2 regions of the Streptomyces sp. DT224 genome follow, and region 2 is predicted to be linked to the other one. Evidence: riboswitches for the same ligand, from Rfam matches in the RefSeq annotation. Region 2 holds a riboswitch; the other holds the start of a gene.
The links. A riboswitch is a leader RNA that binds a small molecule or an ion and turns the genes downstream of it on or off. The one in region 2 is predicted to bind thiamine pyrophosphate.
Positions count from the first base shown of each region.

Region 1: it holds a riboswitch for thiamine pyrophosphate, as region 2 does, so the genes downstream of both, thiO (glycine oxidase ThiO) here and ACLQ2N_RS28440 (purine-cytosine permease family protein) in region 2, are expected to answer to the same signal.

Region 1 covers NZ_JBNCLI010000007.1:333,701-339,534, reverse strand. The annotation lists gene pknB (Stk1 family PASTA domain-containing Ser/Thr kinase) at 1-1,230, opposite strand, end outside; gene ACLQ2N_RS19780 (thiazole synthase) at 1,414-2,208, opposite strand; gene thiS (sulfur carrier protein ThiS) at 2,211-2,429, opposite strand; gene thiO (glycine oxidase ThiO) at 2,426-3,601, opposite strand; TPP riboswitch at 3,599-3,710, opposite strand; gene ACLQ2N_RS19765 (NAD(P)/FAD-dependent oxidoreductase) at 3,790-5,043, shown strand; gene ACLQ2N_RS19760 (Rv2175c family DNA-binding protein) at 5,095-5,460, shown strand; gene thiE (thiamine phosphate synthase) at 5,557-5,834, shown strand, end outside.
Region 2 covers NZ_JBNCLI010000012.1:89,588-95,421, reverse strand. The annotation lists gene ACLQ2N_RS28460 (SPFH domain-containing protein) at 1-927, shown strand, start outside; gene ACLQ2N_RS28455 (hypothetical protein) at 924-1,823, shown strand; gene ACLQ2N_RS28450 (nucleotide triphosphate diphosphatase NUDT15) at 1,882-2,388, shown strand; gene ACLQ2N_RS28445 (FBP domain-containing protein) at 2,439-2,933, shown strand; TPP riboswitch at 2,997-3,091, shown strand; partial or broken gene ACLQ2N_RS28440 (purine-cytosine permease family protein) at 3,082-4,465, shown strand; partial or broken gene ACLQ2N_RS28435 (TROVE domain-containing protein) at 4,461-5,264, opposite strand; gene ACLQ2N_RS28430 (helix-turn-helix domain-containing protein) at 5,541-5,834, opposite strand, start outside.

The DNA of each region.
Region 1 (5,834 bases), on a different contig from region 2:
CAGCTCCAGGCCCGCGTCCGAAAGCCGCTTCTCGGCCGCCTTCTCGGTCTGGCCCAGCAACGAGGGGACCTTCGTGAACTGCCCGGAGTTGATGTACCAGACACCGCTGCCGACGCCCAGGACGAGCAGGACCGCGAGCACCGCCGCGAGCACCGCCGCGAGCAGCCCGCGCCGGGGGCTGCCGAGCGGCCCGGTCCGGCGGGGCGGCAGCGGGTGCTGCGGGGGCGTGGGCGGGGGCATCTCCAGCCGGCTCGTGTGGTGGGCGGTGCCCAGGTCCTCCGGCAGGACCCGGGGGATCACCGTCGTCCGCGCGTCGCTCCCCTCCGCCGCACCGTCCGGACCGGGCTCCGGCCGGGCCTGCGGCGGTACGGCGTCGAGCTGCGCGTCCGTGAGCGCGGCGCGCGCCCGGCGGGCCCCGGCGAGCAGCTCCACCGCGTCGAACGGGCGGGCCTCCGGGTCCCGGGCGGTGGCGCTCGCCACCAGCGCGTCCAGCTCGGGCGCCAGACCCGGGACGGCGGCGGACGGCGGCGGCACGTCCTCGTGCAGATGCTGGTAGATGACCTGGGCGGGGGACTCCCCGTCACGCGGCTTGTCGCCGGTCAGCATCTCGTACAGCACGACCCCGCAGGCGTACACGTCGGCCCGGGTGTCCGCCGTGCCGTGCTCGATCTGCTCCGGGGCGAGGTACGAGACGGTGCCGAGGATCGTCCCGGTGGTGTTCGTGACCGCGTCCACGGCCCGGACCAGGCCGAAGTCGGCGACCTTGACCCGGCCGTCGTCCCCGATCAGCACGTTCTCCGGCTTCATGTCGCGGTGCACGAAGCCCGCCCGGTGCGCAGCGCCGAGGGCGGCGAGCACCGACTCCAGGATGTCCAGCGCGGCCCGCGGCCGGAGCGCGCCGCGCTCGGTCAGCACGTCGCGCAGCGTGCACCCGGCGACGTACTCCATGGCGAGGTAGACGTACTGACCCTGGGCGCCCTGGTCGAAGACGCCGACCACGTTGGGGTGGGCGAGATGCGCCACCGACTTCGCCTCGCGGATGAAGCGCTCGACGAACGAGGCGTCGGTCGCCAGCGCCGGGTGCATCACCTTGAGGGCGAGCACCCGGTCGAGCCGCGTGTCCATGGCCCGGTAGACCGTGGCCATGCCGCCCACGGCGATGCGGGCATCGACGCGGTAGCGGCCGTCGAGCAGCTGCCCGACGAGGGGGTCCTGGAGGGTCGTATCCACCATGCGAGTCTACGAGCCGCCGCGGACAGGCCCGCCGCGGTGGAGCGAACCCGGCGCAGTACTGCAGCCGAGCCGTGACAGGGGCGCGCCGCCCGGGGCCGGAATCCCGGCCTCCGACTGCCCCCGGGCCCCGGAACTGTGGATTCCGGCACGTTGGCCCGGCCCGGGCGGCGCGCGAGGGTGTCAGAAGGCCGGCCGCTCCGGATCGAGCACCGCCCGCCCGGCCGCCGGCGACGAGGCCTGCGCGAAGTGGCGGCGCGGGATGCGCCCGGCCCGGTACGCGAGCCGCCCGCCCTCCACCGCGTGCCGCATCGCGGCGGCCATCAGCTCCGGCTCCTGGGCCCGGGTCACCGCCGAGGCGAGCATCACCGCGGAGCACCCCAGCTCCATCGCGAGCGCCGCGTCCGACGCGGTGCCGGCGCCGGCGTCCAGGATCACCGGCACTCCGGCCCGCTCGGTGATCAGCTGGAAGTTGTGCGGGTTGCGGATGCCCAGGCCCGAGCCGATGGGGGAGCCGAGCGGCATGACCGCCGCGCACCCCACGTCCTCCAGCTTCCGGGCCAGGACCGGGTCGTCGTTGGTGTACGGCAGCACGGTGAACCCGTCGTCCACCAGGATCTCGGCGGCGTCCAGCAGCTCGACCGGGTCGGGCAGCAGGGTCCGCTCGTCGGCCACCACCTCCAGCTTGACCCAGTCCGTGCCCAGGGCCTCACGGGCCAGCCGGGCGGTGAGCACGGCCTCCCCGGCGGTGTAGCAGCCGGCGGTGTTCGGCAGCACCCGGATGGACAGCTTCCGCAGCACGGAGAGCACCGAGCCCTGCACGGTCGGGTCGAGGCGGCGCATGGCCACGGTGGTCAGCTCGGTGCCGGACGCGGTCAGCGACCGCTCCAGCACGTCCAGGCTGGGCGCCCCGCCGGTGCCCATGATCAGCCGCGAGGTGAAGTCGGTGCCCCCGAGGGTGAACAGGTCGTCGGACACGGTCAGCCTCCCTGGACCGCGGTCAGGACCTCGACCCGGTCGCCGTCGGTGAGCGCGGCGGCGGGCCACTGGCCGCGCGGCACCACGGTCTCGTTGAGCGCGGCGGCCACCCCCGTCGGCGCGTCGGTCAGCGACGCGACGAGGGCGTCCAGGGTCGTGCCGGGCGCGACGACGGCCGGTGCGCCGTTCACGGACACGGTGAGCGCGGTGGGCTCGGTCATGCGGGCTGCTCCTGGGGTGCGGGGACCGGGGCGAACCGGCCGGGGGAGAAGGGGCGGGCCGCCTCGGGCAGCTCGCCGTCGGCCAGCAGCGACGCCATGGCGTCCCCGGTGACGGGGGTGAGCAGCACCCCGTTGCGGCCGTGGCCGGTGGCGAGGTGGAGGCCGGGCAGCGCGGTGCGGCCGAGCAGCGGGGCGTTGTCGGGGGACGCGGGGCGAAGGCCGGCGCGGGTCTCGGTGAGCGGCAGCTCGGTGATGCCGGGCACCAGCTCGTGGGCGTCGCGCAGCAGCTCGTAGACCCCGCCCGCCGTGACGGTGGTGTCCCAGCCCATCTCCTCGGTGGTGGCGCCGACGACCAGCTCACCGTTCTCGCGCGGTACGAGATAGACGTGGCTGCCCCGGACCACCGCGCGTACGGTGCGCGAGAGGAAGGGGGCGTACGCCGGGGGCACGGTGAGGCGCAGCACCTGGCCCTTGACCGGGCGCACCGGTGGCAGGACGTGGGCGGGCACCCCGGCGAGCCGGCCGCTGAGGCTGCCCCCGGCGAGCACGACCTGGCCGGCGGCCACCTCCGTACCGTCGTCGAGCACGGCCCCCACGGCCCGGTCCGACACCAGCGAGAGGCGGTCGGCCCGGCGGCGGTGGAAGACCACGCCGGCCCGCTCGCAGGCGGTGAGCAGCGCGGCGGCGAGGCGGCGCGGGTCGACCTGGTGGTCGCCGTCCACCCGCAGCCCGCCGCGTATGCCCGGGGCGAGCATCGGCTCCAGGCGGCGGCACTCGCGCCCCGTCAGCCACTCCGACTCCAGCCCCGAGCGGCGTTGCAGCTCGTGGAGTTCGCGCAGATGGGCGCGGTCGTCGGCGTCGAGCGCGACGGCCAGGGTGCCGCAGGCGCGGAAGCCGGTGTCCTGCCCGCTCGCCTCCTCCAGTTCGGCCGTGAACGACGGATAGCGCCGGGCGGAGGCGAGGTTGAGCCCGAGCAGCATCTCCTCGCCGTAGTGCAGTTCGGTGACGGCGGCCAGCATCCCGGCCGCCACCCGGGCCGCTCCGCCGCCCGGTTCGGGGTCGGCGAGCGCGGTGGACAGACCGCGCTGCGCGGCCCGCCAGGCGGTCACCAGACCGATGACGCCGCCCCCGACGACGAGGACGTCGGACCCTTCGGTGGGATGGGTGCGCATGGGCGTCCAGCCCCTCCCTTCGCCGGCATGACCCGGATCAGGTTCGTACGGTCGGAGGCCGCCAGCCTCCCTCTCAGCCCGGTGCGCCCGGGCTCCCGCGTGTCTTACGGTGGCCACCCTAAACCCCGTCCCCCGGGGTCGGGAGGGCCACCCTTCCTGACGCCCGGTCAGCTACGTAAGGTGGACGGGTGAGCGAGCAGCAGCGGGCAGAGCGGTCGGAACGCCGGGTCGTCGTCGCGGGCGCGGGCATGGCGGGTGTGCAGACCGCCGTCGCCCTGCGGGAACAGGGCTTCACCGGCCCGGTCACGCTGATCGGCGCCGAACCCCACCAGCCCTACGACCGCCCCCCGCTGTCCAAGGCGGTGCTGCTCGGCAAGGCCGAGGAGTCCGCCTTCGACATCGACTTCGAGGCGCTGGGCATCGCCCTGCGCCTGGGCTGCGAGGTCACCGGGGTGCGCGCCGGCGACCACGAACTGGACACCTCCAGGGGCCCGGTCCCCTACGACGTCCTGGTCCTGGCCACCGGCGCCGAACCCGTCGCCCTGCCCGGCTCCGACGGCGTCCCCGGCGTCCATCTGCTGCGCACCCTCGACGACGCGGCCCGGCTGCGCCCCGTCCTCGAAGCGGGACACCCCGTCGTGGTCGTCGGAGCGGGCTGGATCGGCGCCGAGTTCGCCACCGCCGCCCGCGCCGCCGGCTGCGAGGTCACCGTCGTGGAGGCCGCCGACCGCCCCCTGGCCGGCGCCCTGCCCGCCGAGGTCGCCGCCCCGATGGCCGCCTGGTACGAGGAGAGCGGCGCGCGGCTCCTCACCGGCGCCCGGGTCGCCCGCGTCGAGCCCGGCACGGTGGTCCTCGCCGACGGGCGCACCCTCCCGGCCGGCGCGGTCGTCGTCGGCATCGGCGCCCGCCCCGCCACCGGCTGGCTCGCCGGCTCCGGCATCGTGCTCGGGCCCGAGGGCTCGGTGACCGCCGACGCGGCGCTGCGCACCTCACTGCCCGACGTGTACGCGGTCGGCGACTGCGCCTCCTTCCCCTCGGCCCGCTACGGCACCCGCCTGGTCGTCCACCACTGGGACAACGCCCTCCAGGGGCCCAGGACCGCCGCCGCGCACATCACCGCCGCCGACGACACGGAGGACATCCCGCCCTACGACCCCGTGCCCTATTTCTGGTCCGAGCAGTTCGGCCGGTTCGTGCAGTACGCCGGACACCACGCGGACGCGGACACCCTGCTGTGGCGCGGCGATCCGGCCGGACCCGCCTGGTCGGTGTGCTGGCTGCGCGACGGCGTCCTGGTCGCGGTGCTCGCGGTCGGCCGCCCCCGCGACCTGGCCCAGGGGCGCCGGCTCGTCGAGGCGGGGGCCCGGCTCGACGCGGAGCGGGCCGGTGAACCCTCCGTACCGCTGAAGTCGGCGGTTCTGCCGTCACGGCCCGGGCCCTGAAGGGCCGAGTCCGGGTTTCCGCTGTCAGTCCGGGATGGCAGGCTTGTCCCCGTGACCGAGATTGACGCAAAGATCGATGCTCTCGTCCCTGCCTGGCTCTACCTGCCCGACATCGCGGAAATGCTCGATGTCGAGGTGACGCGTGTGCGGCAGCTGGTCAAGGAGGGCCAGCTCATCGCCGTACGCCGTGGAGAGAACCGGGCTCTTCAGGTGCCCGCCGCCTTCATCGACGGCGACAAGGTGGTCAAGGGCCTCTCCGGGACCCTGACGCTCCTGAAGGACGACGGCTTCTCCGACGAGGAGATGCTCGAATGGCTCTTCACCCCCGACCCGACCCTGCCCGGCACCCCCGCGCAGGCACTGAGTGAGAATCGCGGCACGGAGGTGAAGCGCCGCGCCCAGGCGCTCGCCGTCTGAACCGACCGGGGAAGCGGGCCGCACCGCACGAGCGGGCGGCCCGCTTCCCCACGCCGCGCACCGCATCCGTTGTCACCGTCCGGGGGGAACCGCACCATGTCCACGCCTCGCTCGCAGCTGTCCGACGCCCGGCTCTACCTGTGCACGGACGCGCGCAGGCGCCAGGGCGACCTGCCCGACTTCCTCGACGCGGTCCTGGCCGGCGGGGTGGACATCGTCCAGCTCCGCGACAAGGGCATGGAGGCCGCCGAGGAGCTCGACCACCTCGCGGTCCTCGCGGACGCCTGCAAGCGGCACGGCAAGCTCCTCGCCGTCAACGACCGGGCGGACGTGGCCCACGCCATCGGCTCCGACGTCCTGCACCTCGGCCAGGG
Region 2 (5,834 bases):
CGGCTCGCCCACGACGGCGCCGGACTGAGCTTCTGGTACCGGTCACTGAGCGCCGCGCTCTCCGAGGTGCCGGTCAACGACCGCGAACTGGCCATGGCGTTCCACGCGCGCACCGCCGACTTCCAGGACGTCACCGTCCAGGCCACCGTCACCTACCGCATCAGCGACCCGGCCGAGGCCGCCGCCCGCCTCGACTTCTCCGTCGACCCGGACACCGGCGCCTGGCGCGGCGCGCCCCTCGAACAGATCGCCACCCTGCTCACCGAGACCGCCCAGCAGCACACCCTGGACGTACTGGCCCGCACCCCGCTGGCCGGTGCCCTGGTGGACGGCGTCGCCGCCGTGCGCGAGCGGGTGGCGGCCGGTCTCGCCGCCGAGCCGAGGCTCCCCGCCACCGGCATCGACGTGGTCGCCGTGCGCGTCGTCGCCATCCGCCCCGAGGCCGAGGTGGAGCGCGCCCTGCGCACCCCCGCCCGCGAGCAGATCCAGCAGGAGGCCGACCGGGCCACGTACGAACGGCGTGCCGTGGCCGTCGAGCGCGAGCGGACCATCGCCGAGAACGAGCTCGCCAGCCAGATCGAGCTCGCCCGGCGCGAGGAACAACTCGTCGAGCAGCGCGGCACCAACGCCCGCCGGGAGGCCGAGGAGGGCGCCGCCGCCGACGGGGTGCGCGCCGAGGCGGAGGCCGCCCGCACGGTACGGCTGGCCGGGGCCGAGGCGGAGGCGGCACGGCAGGTGGGTGCGGCACGCGCCGAGGCACAGGCGGCCTGGCTGCGGGCGCACGGCGAGGTGGAGGCCGCGACGCTGCACGCGCTGGCGGCCACCCGGCTCGCCGAGAACCTGCCGCACATCGACAGCCTCACCCTGTCGCCGGACGTGCTCACGGGCCTGCTCAGCAAGCTGGGCCGGCCGGAGGCCGGGGCGTGAGCCTGGCCCCGCGGGCGGTCCTGGTCCACCGCACCACGGAGTACGAGGAACTGCTCGCCCGCCACGGCACGCGGGGCCAGGCCGCGTTCGTCCTGGCCGCGCGGGGCCGGTCCGTCGAGGAGGTGGCCCGCCGGCACGAGCGGACCCGGCAGGCCCTGGCGGACGTGGCGGCGGCCGTTCCGCTCACCTGGCGGCACTGCCGGGTGGAGCGGGCCGACCTGGACCGGTTCCTGTTCGCGCCCGAGGACGTGGTGGTGGTCGTCGGGCAGGACGGCCTGGTCGCCAACGCCGCGAAGTACCTGTCCGGTCAGCCGGTCATCGGCATCGACACCGATCCGGGCCGCAACCCCGGCGTCCTGGTGCGCCACCGGCCGGCCGACGCGGGGGCGCTGATGCGGGCGGCCGTGACGCCCGGCGGGCGGGCCGACGCGCTGACGATGGTGGAGGCGGTGGCCGACGACACACAGCGGCTGCTCGCCCTCAACGAGGTCTACCTCGGCCCGCCCGGTCACCAGACGGCCCGCTACCGGCTCGGGCGCGACACGGCGGACTCCCCCGCCGAGGCGCAGGCGTCCTCCGGCGTCCTCGTCGGCACCGGCACCGGGGCGACCGGCTGGCTGCGCTCGCTCTGGCAGGAGCGCCGCAGCGCCCTCCCGCTGCCCGGGCCCGCCGACCCCCGGCTGCTCTGGTTCGTCCGGGAGGCGTGGCCCTCGCCGTCGACCGGTACGTCGTTCGTCTCGGGCGAGCTGGGGCCCGGGGAGGGGCTGCGGCTGACCGTGGAGTCGGACCGCGTGGTGGTGTTCGGCGACGGCATGGAGACGGACGCGCTGGAGCTGACGTGGGGGCAGAGCGTACGGCTCGGCGTCTCGGCGACCTCGCTGCGGCTGGCGGTGTGAGGGCCGGGCGAAGGGGCGCACCCGTAGGCTCGACGCCCAACCCCTCCGGAGGAGCAGCATGACCACTGAGAACCCCCTCGCCCCTTCCCGTAACACCCAGCCGCCCGAGGCCCAGGCGGCGCTGGGAGTCGGTGTCGTCGTGCTGGACCCGCAGGGCCGGATCCTGCTCGGCCGGCACCACAGCGGCACCTGGGAGCTGCCCGGCGGCAAGGTGGAGCCGGTGCCCGAGTCCGTCGCGGCGGCGGCCGTGCGGGAACTGCGCGAGGAGACCGGGCTGACCGTCCCCGAGGACGAGGTCACCGTCTTCGCGATGCTGCACGACGCCCTCGGCGGGATCAACCGCGTGACGATGGCCGCCCTGGTGCGCGTGGACACCGGCACGGCGCGGGTGACCGAGCCGCATCTGATCAGCACCTGGGAATGGACCGCGCTCGACCGCCTCCCGTCACCGCTCTTCGGCCCGTCGGCGCAGATCCTCGCGACCTGGCGCCCGGACCTCGGCATCCCGCACCCGCCCGTGCACCGCCTCCCCCTCGCGCCCAAAGGCCTCCAGGTGAAGCCCTAACCGAATTAATCGTTTGCCTAGGGGCCATAGGCAGAGTTAGCTTCGTGTGCATGAAGGCCCTGACCGAGCAGGACATCCGCTCATCGTTCGTGAATTGCTCCAAGGGGGAGGCCAAGCGTCTGCCGCTCCCCCGCGACTTCGAGGAACTGCCGTGGGACGACCTCGACTTCCTCGGCTGGCGCGACCTGTCCGCGCCGGGACGCAGCTACATCGTCACCGAGCACGAGGGCGAGCCCGCCGGGATCTCGCTGCGCTTCCCGTCCCAGCAGCGCGGCTTCCTGCACCGGAGCATGTGCTCGCTCTGCCTGACCACGCACCCCGGCAGCGGGGTCTCGCTGATGACCGCCCGCAAGACCGGCCCCGCCGGGCGCGACGGCAATTCGGTCGGCCTGTACATGTGCACCGACCTGGCCTGCTCGCTGTACGTGCGCGGGAAGAAGGCGGTGGCCTCGGGGGCCCGGTTCAAGGAGAGCCTGAGCACGGAGGAGCAGATCGCCCGCACGGTCGACAACCTCCACGCGTTCGTGACGAAGCTCTTCAGCTGAGCCGGAGCGGGTCCGGCCGACCCCCGCGAGGAGATCGCACAGGCCGGCGCTATTCTGGCCGCCACACCGGACACGGGGTGCCCCGCACGAGGGCTGAGATCACACCCGTCGAACCTGAACCAGTTAGCACTGGCGGAGGGATGTCTTCATGTCGTTGCCGCATGCCCGGGAGGACCGCGCCGCGTTCGGCGGGCGCATGCCCGCCGCCGCCGGCGATCTGCGCATCGAGGCGCACGGGATAGCCCCGGTCCCCGAGGACCGCCGTTACGGCGGGGCGGGCCGGCTGTTCACCGTCTGGTTCGCGCCCAACCTGACCATGACCGGCGTCTTCACCGGCACCGTCGGCGTCGCGCTCGGCCTGGACTTCGCGACGGCCCTCGCCGCCGTCGTGCTCGGCACCCTCGCCGGCGCCGCGCCGACCGCGTATCTGGGCACCTGGGGCAGCCGCACCGGATCCGCTCAACTACCGCTCGCCCGGCTGGCGTTCGGGCCGGGCGTGGTACTGCCGGGCGCGCTGCAGTGGCTGTCGTCCGTCGCCTGGGACGCCCTGATCGGCCTGTTCGGCGGGGACGCGCTGGCGCAGCTGTGCGGCTGGCCGTTCTGGCTGGGTGTCCTGGTCATGATGGCCGCGCAGGGCGCGCTCGGGGTGCTGGGCTACGAGGTGATCCACCGGCTCCAGACCGTGATGACCTTCGCCCTGGCCGCGGCCTTCGCCGTGCTCGCCACCAGGCTCCCTGCGCGGGGTGGACCCGGTGACCGCCTCGACCGTGCACGGCGCGGACCGGGCCGGGGCGTTCGTCCTGACCTGCACCATCGCCCTGAGCCTGGCGCTGTCCTGGGCGCCGTACGCGAGCGACTTCAGCCGCTACCTGCCCCGCGACACGTCCCGGACCCGCATGTTCTGGTGCGCGCTGGGCGGGATCAGCGCGTCCTTCGTGGCGGTTCAGACGATCGGGCTGTGGGGGGCCTCGGTCCTCACGGACCAGACCGCGCGCGGCGTGGACTCGCTGCTCGGCGGGGGTGCGCTCGGAGCGTTCGGGCTGCTCGCGGTGGCGCTGGCCGCGCTGTGCAGCAACGCGATGAACGACTACAGCGGTTCGCTCGCGTTGCAGACCATGGGGGTACGCCTGCCGCGCCCGGTGGCCGCGGCGCTCGCCGCCGCCCTGGGGTTCCCGCTGGTGCTGTGGATGCACGCGGCGGACACGACGGCCCGCTTCCAGAACGTACTGCTTCTCGTCGGCTACTGGATCCCCGGCTTCGTGGCGATCGTCTCCGTGGACTGGCTGGCGCGCGCCCGGGCCCGGCGGGGCGCGCCCGTCGACCTCGCGGCCGAGCACGACCGGCCGCGCCCCTGGTGGCCGGCGCTCGCCGCGTTCGCCGCGGCCTTCGCGGCGGCGGTGCCGTTCATGAGCACCGGCCTGTACGTGGGCCCGGTGGCCGAGGCGCTGCACGGGGCCGACCTGGCGTACGGGGTGGCGTTCCTCGCGGCGCTCGTGGTGTACGCGCCGCTGCGGCTGCGACGGGCGCGCTGACGGACTCCCAGGTCATGCCCGCCTCGGCCAGCCGTTCAGCACCGCCGGGGCCGGTGATCAGGGCGCGCCGCTCGTCCACCGGGGTGTCCAGGAGCGCCCGGTGCGCGGTGAGCACCCGGTCCTCGTCCGGAGCGGTCGCCCGGTCCGGATGGTGGCGGCGGTCCAGGGCGTACCGGAAGAGCGCGCCCTGCTCGGGCCTGGCCGGGTCGGGGGAGGCGTGCACCAGGTTGAGCACATCACCGAAGCGGAAGCCCCGGGACGCGGTGTCGTACTTCAGCAGGGCGCGGGACGTGTAGAGCCTGCGTACGGCGTCGGCGACGCCCCGCTTCACGGGCTGCGGTACCTGGCGCCCGTACGTCGCGATCCAGTGCGCGAGCAGTTCACCGGGCTCGTCGGCACGTTGGAGCACCGCGTCGATCACGGACCGGTTGGAGGGTCCGGTGCGGGCCCCGGCGGCGAGCCTCGCGCGTACGTACGCGGCGGCGCCGACCAGGGACGCGGTGCGCGTGTTGCCCTCGCCGCGCAGCCAGCGGAGCAGCCCGGCCGTCCACACGGGGTGCTCGACGGCGAGGCGGGCGACGAGGGCGGCGTACCGGTCGTCGCGGTCCTCCCCCCTCTCGTAAAAGGTCTCCTGGGAGACGAAGTTGCCGACGGCGAGGAGGAAGAGCTCCTCACGGGGCTCCCGGAAGAAGGCCGGGCCGCCCTCGTACGTTCGGAGGTCCCGTGCGGTGGAGCCGGGTACGGACCGGGTAGCGGTCAGGTGGCGCGCGGCGGCCGAGACATGCGGGGCCACCAGCATCTCGGACCAGACCTTCGAGATGCGTCGGGAATGACGAGGCAGTGAATCCCCCTGGATCAGGCAGTGTTGTGGACGCGCGCGCCCGGCGAGATCAAGGAACATGGCGGCGGCGTCACTTGGGTTTCGGAAGGAAGTAGCCGCAGCCGGGCGCATCGCCGGGCGCGGGCGCGCCGGAAACGTACAAGACCCGCCGAGGGGCGCACCACCGAATTACCGCGCGCCGGCTTCAACGGGTCAGGGACCGGCGGTGGCCCACCTGTCCCAACGCTCCGTCCGTCAGGGCATCCTGGCCGTTCCCGTCGGCGCGCACTGCATCTGCTTCTCCGAGGGGATCTCCCCGCACACGCTCATGGAGTCGAGCGGCGCATCCTCGGAGACCCCGAGCATCTTGGTGTACGAGTCGTGCTCGAAGCGGATGAAGGCGTCCAGCTCCATCCCCCGGGCGTCCTTGATGATCACCTTGTCGCCGACGGCCCCGCCCTCGATCCGCCCCCAGACCGCCTGGCAGGCGGCGCTGTAGCGCAGTTCGATCTGCATGCCGCGCAGAAAGGTGCTCTTGGCGGTCTTCGC